2 regions of the Zhaonella formicivorans genome follow, and region 2 is predicted to be linked to the other one. Evidence: riboswitches for the same ligand, from Rfam matches in the RefSeq annotation. Region 2 holds a riboswitch; the other holds the start of a gene.
The links. Region 2 has a riboswitch for FMN ahead of EYS13_RS05990 (ECF transporter S component). Riboswitches for the same ligand answer to the same signal wherever they lie in the genome.
Positions count from the first base shown of each region.

Region 1: linked by a shared signal. The riboswitch ahead of ribD (bifunctional diaminohydroxyphosphoribosylaminopyrimidine deaminase/5-amino-6-(5-phosphoribosylamino)uracil reductase RibD) and the one ahead of EYS13_RS05990 (ECF transporter S component) in region 2 are both predicted to bind FMN.

Region 1 covers NZ_CP085524.1:2,851,449-2,856,046, reverse strand. Annotated here, with positions in the region: gene EYS13_RS13945 (bifunctional 3,4-dihydroxy-2-butanone-4-phosphate synthase/GTP cyclohydrolase II) at 1-444, opposite strand, end outside; gene ribE (riboflavin synthase) at 457-1,104, opposite strand; gene ribD (bifunctional diaminohydroxyphosphoribosylaminopyrimidine deaminase/5-amino-6-(5-phosphoribosylamino)uracil reductase RibD) at 1,115-2,212, opposite strand; FMN riboswitch at 2,556-2,697, opposite strand; gene EYS13_RS13930 (methylenetetrahydrofolate reductase) at 2,772-3,689, opposite strand; gene fdhF (formate dehydrogenase subunit alpha) at 4,043-4,598, opposite strand, start outside.
Region 2 covers NZ_CP085524.1:1,199,440-1,204,037, forward strand. Annotated here, with positions in the region: gene EYS13_RS05975 (DUF1858 domain-containing protein) at 92-289, opposite strand; gene rpmB (50S ribosomal protein L28) at 503-691, shown strand; gene yfcE (phosphodiesterase) at 909-1,460, opposite strand; gene EYS13_RS05990 (ECF transporter S component) at 1,464-2,039, opposite strand; FMN riboswitch at 2,132-2,247, opposite strand; gene rpe (ribulose-phosphate 3-epimerase) at 2,306-2,965, opposite strand; gene rsgA (ribosome small subunit-dependent GTPase A) at 2,968-3,849, opposite strand; gene pknB (Stk1 family PASTA domain-containing Ser/Thr kinase) at 3,868-4,598, opposite strand, start outside.

The DNA of each region.
Region 1 (4,598 bases), 1.7 Mb from region 2:
GTCAACAGAAGCTTCCGTATGTCCGGCCCTCTGCAAAACTCCGCCCTCTTTTGCCCGCAAAGGGAAAATATGGCCGGGCCGGGCAAAATCCTCGGGTTTAGCGGCAGGGTTGACCGCATGCTTGATGGTGGCTGCCCGGTCATAGGGAGAAATTCCTGTGGTTGTCCCATACTTTAAATCTATGGAAACAGTAAACGCGGTCCGTAAGGAGTCACTGTTTTCCCGCACCATTTCAGGCAGTTCCAATTCATCCGCCCTCTTTTTGTCCAGCGAGAGGCAAACCAAACCTTTACCGTGAGTGATCATGAAATTAATTGCTTCGGGAGTTACGGCCTCAGCAGCCATGACCAAATCCCCTTCGTTTTCCCTGTCCTCATCATCGACGATAATCACCATTTTGCCCTGCTTGATATCTGCTATAATCTCATCAATTGAATTCAGCATTTTGTTTCCTCCTTAGAAGCCTAGTTCCTGCAAATAGCTCAGAGTTAATTTGCGTTTGGGCTGCACTTCACGGTTTAACAAGGTGAATTTCTCGATATACTTGGCTAACATGTCGGTTTCCAGGTTGAGTTGGCTGCCTTTCCTTTTATATTGCAAATTAGTAAGGGCATAAGTATGGGGAATCAAAGACAACCAAAAGCTCTTTTCGTCTACTTTGGCCACTGTCAAACTGATCCCCTCAACAGCAATGGAGCCTTTCTCCACAATGTAGCGCATGGTGGAAGGCGGAGCGCCGATTTCAAGCAGTACAGCATTCTCCTCCCGGGCTATAGTCAGGATTTCTCCCGTGCTGTCCACATGCCCGCTGACAAAATGGCCGCCAAACCTGCCTTGGGCTGACATGGCCCGCTCCAAATTGACCTTATCGCCTGGTGACAGCTTCTCCAAAGTGGTTTTGCGGTAGGTTTCAGGCATTACATCAACGGTGAAGGAGGATTTATCCAAAGATACTACCGTCAGGCAAACGCCATTGACCGCGATGCTGTCTCCCAGCTTTGTTCCCTCTAACACCAGCGATGCTTGTATTCTGAGATAGTTTTTCGACTGTAATCTCTTTGCTTCCAGCACTGTCCCCAGCTCTTCTATAATTCCGGTAAACATTTTTGGTCACTCACTTTCTAAAGTAGCCGGTAACCAGCAAGTCGCCGGCCATGTTCTCGCAATTTAACTCTGCCAACCGGTAAGCTTCCGCCATAGATTGGACTCCCCTGCCTTCCACCGGCGTTTTAGCCTGTTGTCCGCCGACAATTTTCGGGGCAATAAAACAGTATAGTTTATCAGCCAATCTTTGCCGCAGGTAGGACTCGATAACAGTACCTCCCCCTTCCACCAACAAGCTCGTAACTTCTTTTGCTCCCAAGCGGTCAAGTAAACAGGACAGGTCCAAGAGTCCCGCGGAACTGGGCAGCTGCCAGACCAGTACCCCTTTTTCTTCCAGTCTGCTGATTTTTTCCTTGTCCGCATTTTCAGCACAACAAATTATAGTAGGGGCCGGAGAATCCAGATTTACGACATTGGAATTCAAGGGAACCCGCAAGCGGCTGTCAAGAATTACCCGGATTGGATCCTTGCCTTTTTTCCCGGGCAATCTGGTATTTAGGCTAGGGTTATCGCTTAAGACAGTATTAATGCCTACTAAAATAGCATCGGTCTCATCCCGCAAAGTATGGACATATGCTCGGGAAACTTCATTGCTAATCCATTTAGCATCTCCTGCAACAGTGGCTATTTTGCCGTCCAAAGTCATGGCCCATTTGAGGGCAACAAAAGGCCTCCCGGTGGTGATGTACTTGATAAATACCTCATTAAGTTTTTCCGCCTCTTTTTGCAAAACGCCCACAATAACCTTAATTCCAGCTTCCCGCAGCATTTTTATCCCCCGCCCGTTAACCAGGGGGTTCGGATCGGTCATAGCAACCACTGCTTCTTTTACCCCGGCTGCAATTATTTTGTTGACGCAGGGCGGGGTCCGGCCATAATGGCTGCACGGCTCTAAAGTTACATAGAGGGTTGCATCCCGGGCGGCAGGTCCTGCCTGCTCAAGGGCAATTACCTCAGCATGAGACGTACCTGCTTTTTGATGGTAGCCTTCGGCAATGATCCTCCCCTCCTTAACCACTACGGCGCCTACCATAGGATTAGGGCTTGTCCTGCCTTTCGCCAGGGCAGCCAGTTCTAAGGCCCTGGCCATTAAAGTACGATGGTCCAAAATTTCGCCTCCTTGCTCAAGCATCATGATGACTTGAGCCAACGGCCATCAGCCGTCAGCTATCAGCCATTAGCAATCCTGAAAATATCTGTAGAGTATATGTCCTGTTGCACCCACTTTCTGCATGTAAAGCATCTTTTCCCGTGTCTGGATATTAGTGAGTTTTGCTGGAAGCTAAAGGCAAGGCAGATTGACGTTCTTAGCTAACTTTCACGGAACAGCGGGTGCTATGGTTAACAATTTTTAAGGCAGTATTAATTTGGGCTAATCATAAAAATTTAAAACCCCCGGATAGGAAACCCAGGGGTGATAAACTAAAACAAGCTTCAACAGCTTAAGCTTCTCAATCCTTCTCCCATCCAGACTTTACTGTCGGCTTCGGAACCTCCCCGAATCAGCCTTGCGGCTCGCGGGCTTAGCTTTTTAAGCATCACCGCCGGTGTGGAATTGAGGCAGTCGCCTCTCACCAACCCCTGAAGGTATTCTGCTGTACGTTATTCTATACCAATATTAACTTTTTATACTGCAAGATGCAAGAGCCGGCTGCAATTTCCATAATTTAGTTGCCTATAACCTTCTGTGAAAAAAAGGATTGTTGTCCAATAGCCGGTACCCTGACGATTTCCTTAACCAGTTCTACTTCACCGATGGGGAAGATATGAACGCCGTGGGCAAATCGCTGCAGTTCCTCGTACAACTCTCGGGCTATCGCAATCCCTTCCTGGCGACCGCCGGCTTCTATCCTCTTTAACACCTCCGGCTTAATCTTGATCCCTGGAACTTTCTCATTAAAGTAACAAGCAAATTTGTAGCTTTTAAGCGGTAATAATCCAAAAAGGATAGGTAGATTGAAAGAATGGGTTACTTCCAAAAATCGTTCGGCAGTTTCCAAATCAAAAACCGGCTGGGTCTGGATAAAATTAACCCCTGCGTCAACTTTTCGTTTTAATTTTTCAAGCTCTTGAGCCAAATTATCGGCACCAGGGTTGGCACCGGCTCCAATAAAAAAGGTGGGGGCTGCTAATAATTTTTTGCCGCTCAAGTCCCTACCTTGGTTTAAGGCAGAGGCCGTCTTAATCAAACCGATGGAGTCCATCTCAAATACATCTTTAGCATGGGGGTGATCGCCCTTATCGGAGGGGTCCCCGGTAATGACCAAGATGTTGCGCACTCCAAGAGCGGCAGCCCCCAGAAGTTCGGACTGAATCCCTATACTATTCCGATCCCGGCAGCTCATGTGAAATACAGCCTCTATACCCAGATCTTGCTGCAGGATATGGGCCAAAGCAATGGGACTCATGCGTAAAGTTGCCATGGGGTTATCCGCAATGTTAATAGCATCCACATAATTGCGGATTGAGCTGGCGGCTTCCAACGTCGGTATGGGCTCAGCGCTTTTCGGCGGCTCCAATTCCACAGTAACAATAAATTTCCCCCAACGAATTTTTTCCCTTAAGGTATGAATCGCATATGCCATACAACTTACTCCTTTCCTTGTTAAACTTGTTCGGGATTAACCCGGCTACAAAAAACCAATTATTAAAAAAATAGCATTGTATACCGTATCCCAACGGTTACTTGAATTTCAGTCTAATTGTCTTCATAGCAAAGGCACCCTGTTGCCATGGAATATTTTTAAAATTTTACGAATATTTAAGCTAAATTATACTCCGCATGGGCTGCTAAGGAAAGTAAAATTTGCTCAATTTAACATTAAATTGTATAGTTTAATCTATTAAAAAAAGTTATAACCGGTTACTTTATAAAATTACAGATCAACGCTAATAAAAAGGGCGAGAGACAACCATAAAAGGCTGTCTTTCACCCTTTTTAAACCTTACTGACCTTCACCGCACATACTTTTAGTTCCGGTATTTTACAAACCGGATCGGTGGCTGAGTTGGTTAAAAGGTTAGTCGGCGTTTCGGCAAAGTGAAAAGTCATAAAGATATTTCCCGGGGGTACGTGGTCGGTAACCTGTACCGTACTTCTTACTTTACCCCGGCGGGACTCAACTTCAATGGTATCGCCATCTTTAATGCCATAAGCCCTGGCATCCTCCGGGCTCATCATAGCCAGTTCGTGGGAGTGCAGTTCGCCGATACCTTTGGAACGACGGCTCATGCTGCCGGTATGGAAATGGTACAACATCCTGCCGGTTATGAGGTTCAGAGGGTACTGGCTGTCCGGTTCTTCCGCGGGATTCCGGTACCGTACCACGTGGAACTTGCCTTTGCCCCTGGCAAATTTGTCGCGGTGCAAATACCGGGTCCCCGGGTGGTCCTCCGTAGGACAGGGCCACTGCAGGCCATGTTCTTCCAGCCTGGGGTAGGTAATTCCTCCGTAATGGGGCGCTACCCTGGCTATTTCAGCCATGATTTCTTCC
Region 2 (4,598 bases):
TTGCTTTTCTAGTGTACCCTTATACAAGTCGGAAAGTCGATCTACTGCCTGATTTGCCAAAAAAGCAGGGACTCATCCCTGCATGGTAAAATCAGTTCTTTTGCACTAATTTGTTTAAATCGGCCAGTAATGCCTCTACATTGATGCCATGCATACGGGCGCCGTTTTCAATCGTTTCGTCAGCAGCACCCATGCAGCGGAGGCACGCCATACCATGCTTTTCCAAAATTTCCCTGGACTGGGGATAGGCCTGTAGCAGTTCAAGGAGCGACATTTCCTTGCTAATCATCGCTAACCCCCCGTTATTAAATTTTGCAGCTTAGATAAAAAGTATATGCCTATTTTCGCTTAAATTCAACATAAACTGTTTTAATCCCTGCTATGCCGGAAACTTTTTTCCCTTTTTTAAAATTTCTTGCTAAAGATTTTGCTTTTTGCTAAAATTAGTAAAGGTTTTGATTTAGGATTAATAGCCTTTGGCTTTTTATAAGGAGGTGGAAAAATGGCTAAGTGCAATATTTGTGGCAAAGGAGTAGTTACGGGAAACCAGGCCAGCCACTCCAACATTAAAACAAAAAGGACATGGTCTCCCAACCTGCAAAAGGTAAAAGCCATAGTTGACGGTAGCCCGAAAAGAATTGTTGTTTGTACCCGTTGCTTGCGTTCCGGCAAAGTAGAGCGCGCAATTTAACAAGTTTCTGACAAACCGGGAACACTTGGCGATTTGCTTGCAGGCCAGCCAAAGGCTTGCGCAACTTAAAGCTATATTGCTTGTAGGTTACCCATTCAAGGAACGCTCTAACCAAGTAGTAAAAAGCGTAAATCTTTAACGTAATATAGCATATTCAGCAACAACATAAAAAGACTTGGGAGTTAAATACATCGCCCAAGTCTTTTAGTTTATACTATTACAAAGGATGTTCGTCCAAAACCCTGCCGGTATCGCTACAGATAAGCAGCAGCCTGTCGTTGTCCCAGAGACCCACGCTGGGTACACCTGCGCCTTTGGGCAATGAGCAACTGCCGGGATTGAAATAAACAGTGCCATTCTTTTTTTCAATCGCGGCAACATGAGTATGACCGGAAATACATAGGTCAATGTCCCAACGCCGGGTAAGCTCTTCCATTTCATCATTTTGCAGGGAATGACCATGATGTACCAATACTCTCTTACCATTCAACACCGTAAAAAGATAAGGGGCTGCGAGGGGTATGTTTAACAACATCTGATCCACTTCGGCATCGCAATTTCCCCTGGCAATCAGCACTGGCACGGGACACTCATTCAGCGCTATCGCCAGCTCCTGGGGAGCATACCCTTCCAAGACCGGATTACGGGGACCGTGATAGAGCACATCGCCTGCATGTAGAATAACTTCCACATCACGGAAAATTTGACCCAATACCCGTTTCCAAGGCAATACGACACCATGGGTATCGCTGATTATACCGACTTTCATAGTTTACAACTCCTGTTCCTTTTCCTTATGTTTGGCTAAACGGGCTACCGGTACTTCCAACCAATAGTGTACCCTTTTGTAAATTACAAATGTAGCTAACGAACTAAAAAGCGCTTTAACCAGGTTAAAAGGTATAATAGCCGAAGTTATTAACGGCAGCACTTCATTGGACGGTACGCCCCACAGCGGCAGGAGCACAAAGTAGTTAGCCACTGTCATAACCAAAGTCATCGCCAGCGAACCGGCCAGCAGTGAAACAACGGCTCCCGTTTTAGTTTTCATTCGTTCGTAGATGGAACCAGCCACCAGCACAAAACTTCCTCCGGCTATGAAAGCGGCCCCCACCCCAATAATACCTGCAGTCGATTTACCGGAAACAAAAAACAAAAATGTCTTCAAAAATTCCACCAACACACCGGTCCAGGGACCCCAGGCAAAAGCCGCAATTAATCCTGGAACTTCACTGGGATCGTATTTTAAATACGGCGGAAAAAACGGCAAAGGAAATTCAATGCTAAACATTAGCAGAAAGCCGATAAGAGCAAGCAATGACACGCGTACTAGCTTTTTTGTTGACACAGCTTTCACCTCTGATATATTAGGATAAAGAAAAATTAAAAAACCCGCCGGTAATCCAACGGGTAGTTCAATACAAGCAAACTGCATCTTCTCATCACCTTCTCCCATCCAGACTTTAACTGTCGGCTCCGGAATTACACCGGATCAACCATTTGGCTCGCGGGCTTTAACCGCCGGTAAGGAATTACACCTCTCCCCGAAGGATCACCTATTAAATTCAAGCATATTTTAGCACTGGGACTTTTCCTAAGTCAAGTAGCAAATTGCTAAATGCCAGCTATGCTGTCCCGCAGTGTCTTAGCGGCCAGAGACACATCCGGCTGACCGAAAATAGCAGAACCCGCCACCAGAATATTAGCTCCAGCCTGGACAGCCAGAGGTGCGGTTTCCGCATTAATTCCTCCGTCAACCTCGATATCTACGGATAAACCTTTGCTGTCAATGATTTTACGCAATTCCGCAATTTTGGGCAGCACGGCTTTAATAAACTGCTGACCGCCGAAACCGGGGTTAACTGTCATCAGCAACACCATTTCCACTTCAGATAAAACGTATTCGATTGTGGAAAGAGGCGTTGCCGGATTTAAAGCCACAGCTGCTTTCACGCCCTGCTCCCGAATATTTTGTAAGGTCCGGTGCAAATGCAGGCATGTTTCCACATGCACGGAGATAAAATCCGCTCCTGCTCTGGCGAAAGCGGGGATATAGCGATCGGGTTCGGCGATCATCAAATGCACATCAAAAAGCAGCTTGCTTTTCGAGCGCAAGACTTTGACCAAGTCCGGACCGAAAGTAATGTTAGGCACAAAATGACCATCCATAATATCAAGATGCAACAGTTCCACCCCTGCCTGCTCGGCCTTAGAAACCTCTGTGCCTAAAGAGCTAAAGTCGGCAGCCAAAAGCGACGGTGCAAGCCGAATCACGGTTAAAAACTCCTCTCTTTAGCAATTACTTCTTGTAAAAAAGCTATATAATGCTCATACCGCCTGGGGTCAATTAAACCTTTATCCAATGCCGCCCTGACGGCGCACTGAGGTTCGCTGTGATGCAAACATGTATTAAACTTACACATATTCCGGAAGCAGGCAAAGTCAGGAAAATAAAAAGCAAGTTCTTCCCGTTTTAATTCCGGCAAGTACAGGCGGCTAAAGCCCGGTGCATCAGCAACAAAGCCGCCGTTTTCCATGGGCATAAGCGCCACATGCCGGGTGGTATGTTTACCGCGCCGGCTCTTCTCCCCTACTTCGCCCGTCTTTAATTGCAGTCCAGGCTGTACGGCATTTAGCAAGCTCGATTTGCCAGCCCCGGAAGGCCCTGCAAATACAGTAACTTCCCCCTGCAATTCCTGCTTTAATTCTATAATGCCTATTCCCTTTTTAGCGCTGGTTAAAATAACTTTATAACCTAACCCGGTATACAGGTTGTTTAAATCTGCTACAACTTCCTCCGGAGCCAGATCCAGTTTGTTAAAGCTAATTACCGGGCGAATCCCTGCTTCTTGAGCTAAAATTAAAAGCCTGTCCAATAAAACCAAATCCGGGTCAGGGCTCTGTAAAGCCATCACAATTACAACCTGGGTGACGTTGGCTACGGGTGGGCGCACAAGTTCAGTCTGCCTGGGCAGCACTTCTTCAATTACTCCTTTATTTTGCCCTTCAACCAGTAAAATTTTTACTCTGTCTCCGGGCAAAAAATCCTGCATTTTTAGACGGTAACGACCCCGTAGGGAACATTCGTAAGTGACGTCCTCAGCCCAAACATAATAAAAACCGCTGTAACCCCGTAAAATTATGCCTTCAAGCAGCAAACCTTCATCCCCCTTGCTCTATGGCACTGCTTCTCTATGAATTTCTTTATCGTCTTGTAAAACTTTAAGAATCCCCTTACCGTAAAATTCTATCGGGACGATGACAAAATCACCGGGATTATGCCAGGCGTTATATTCTTCGTGGGTACCTGTCACATCGGAAACTATCACCTGGATATGATGCTCTTTGCCATCATCAGCTACAAGTATCTCCACATTGCGCGTTTCCGGAGCTAAGCCCGGGCCTTTGCTCACTTTTACATCAACTTTCTGCCCCTGCAAAATATTTTGTCCTTCCGGAACGCTTTGCCACATAACCTGGCCACTGAAAAATTCGTAGCTGATCTCGTTGGTAACATTCCCTAATTCCAAGCGGTTTTCTTCCAGTATCCGGCGGGCATCCTCCAGCCTTTCACCCACTAGTTTAGGCATAGGTATATTTTTCGGCTCAGGTCCAAGGCTGACTGTCAAGGTAACTTCCGTGCCCAAAGGTTTTTTAACCTCAGGTTCAGGGTTTTGCGCCACCACGCGTCCAGCCTCAATTTCCTCATCATAAACTTCCTCCACCTGCTCAGCCACGTTAAACCCGGCGTTCGTAAGTGTAATCCGGGCCGTTCTTTCGGGCTCGCCCAGCACACCCGGTACGGGCTTTAATTCCGGCCCCAGGCTAAGAACTAAAATTACAGGCCGTGTTCTTTTAACCGGTTTACCTGCTTCGGGGGACTGTTTGACCACGTAACCTGCAGGCA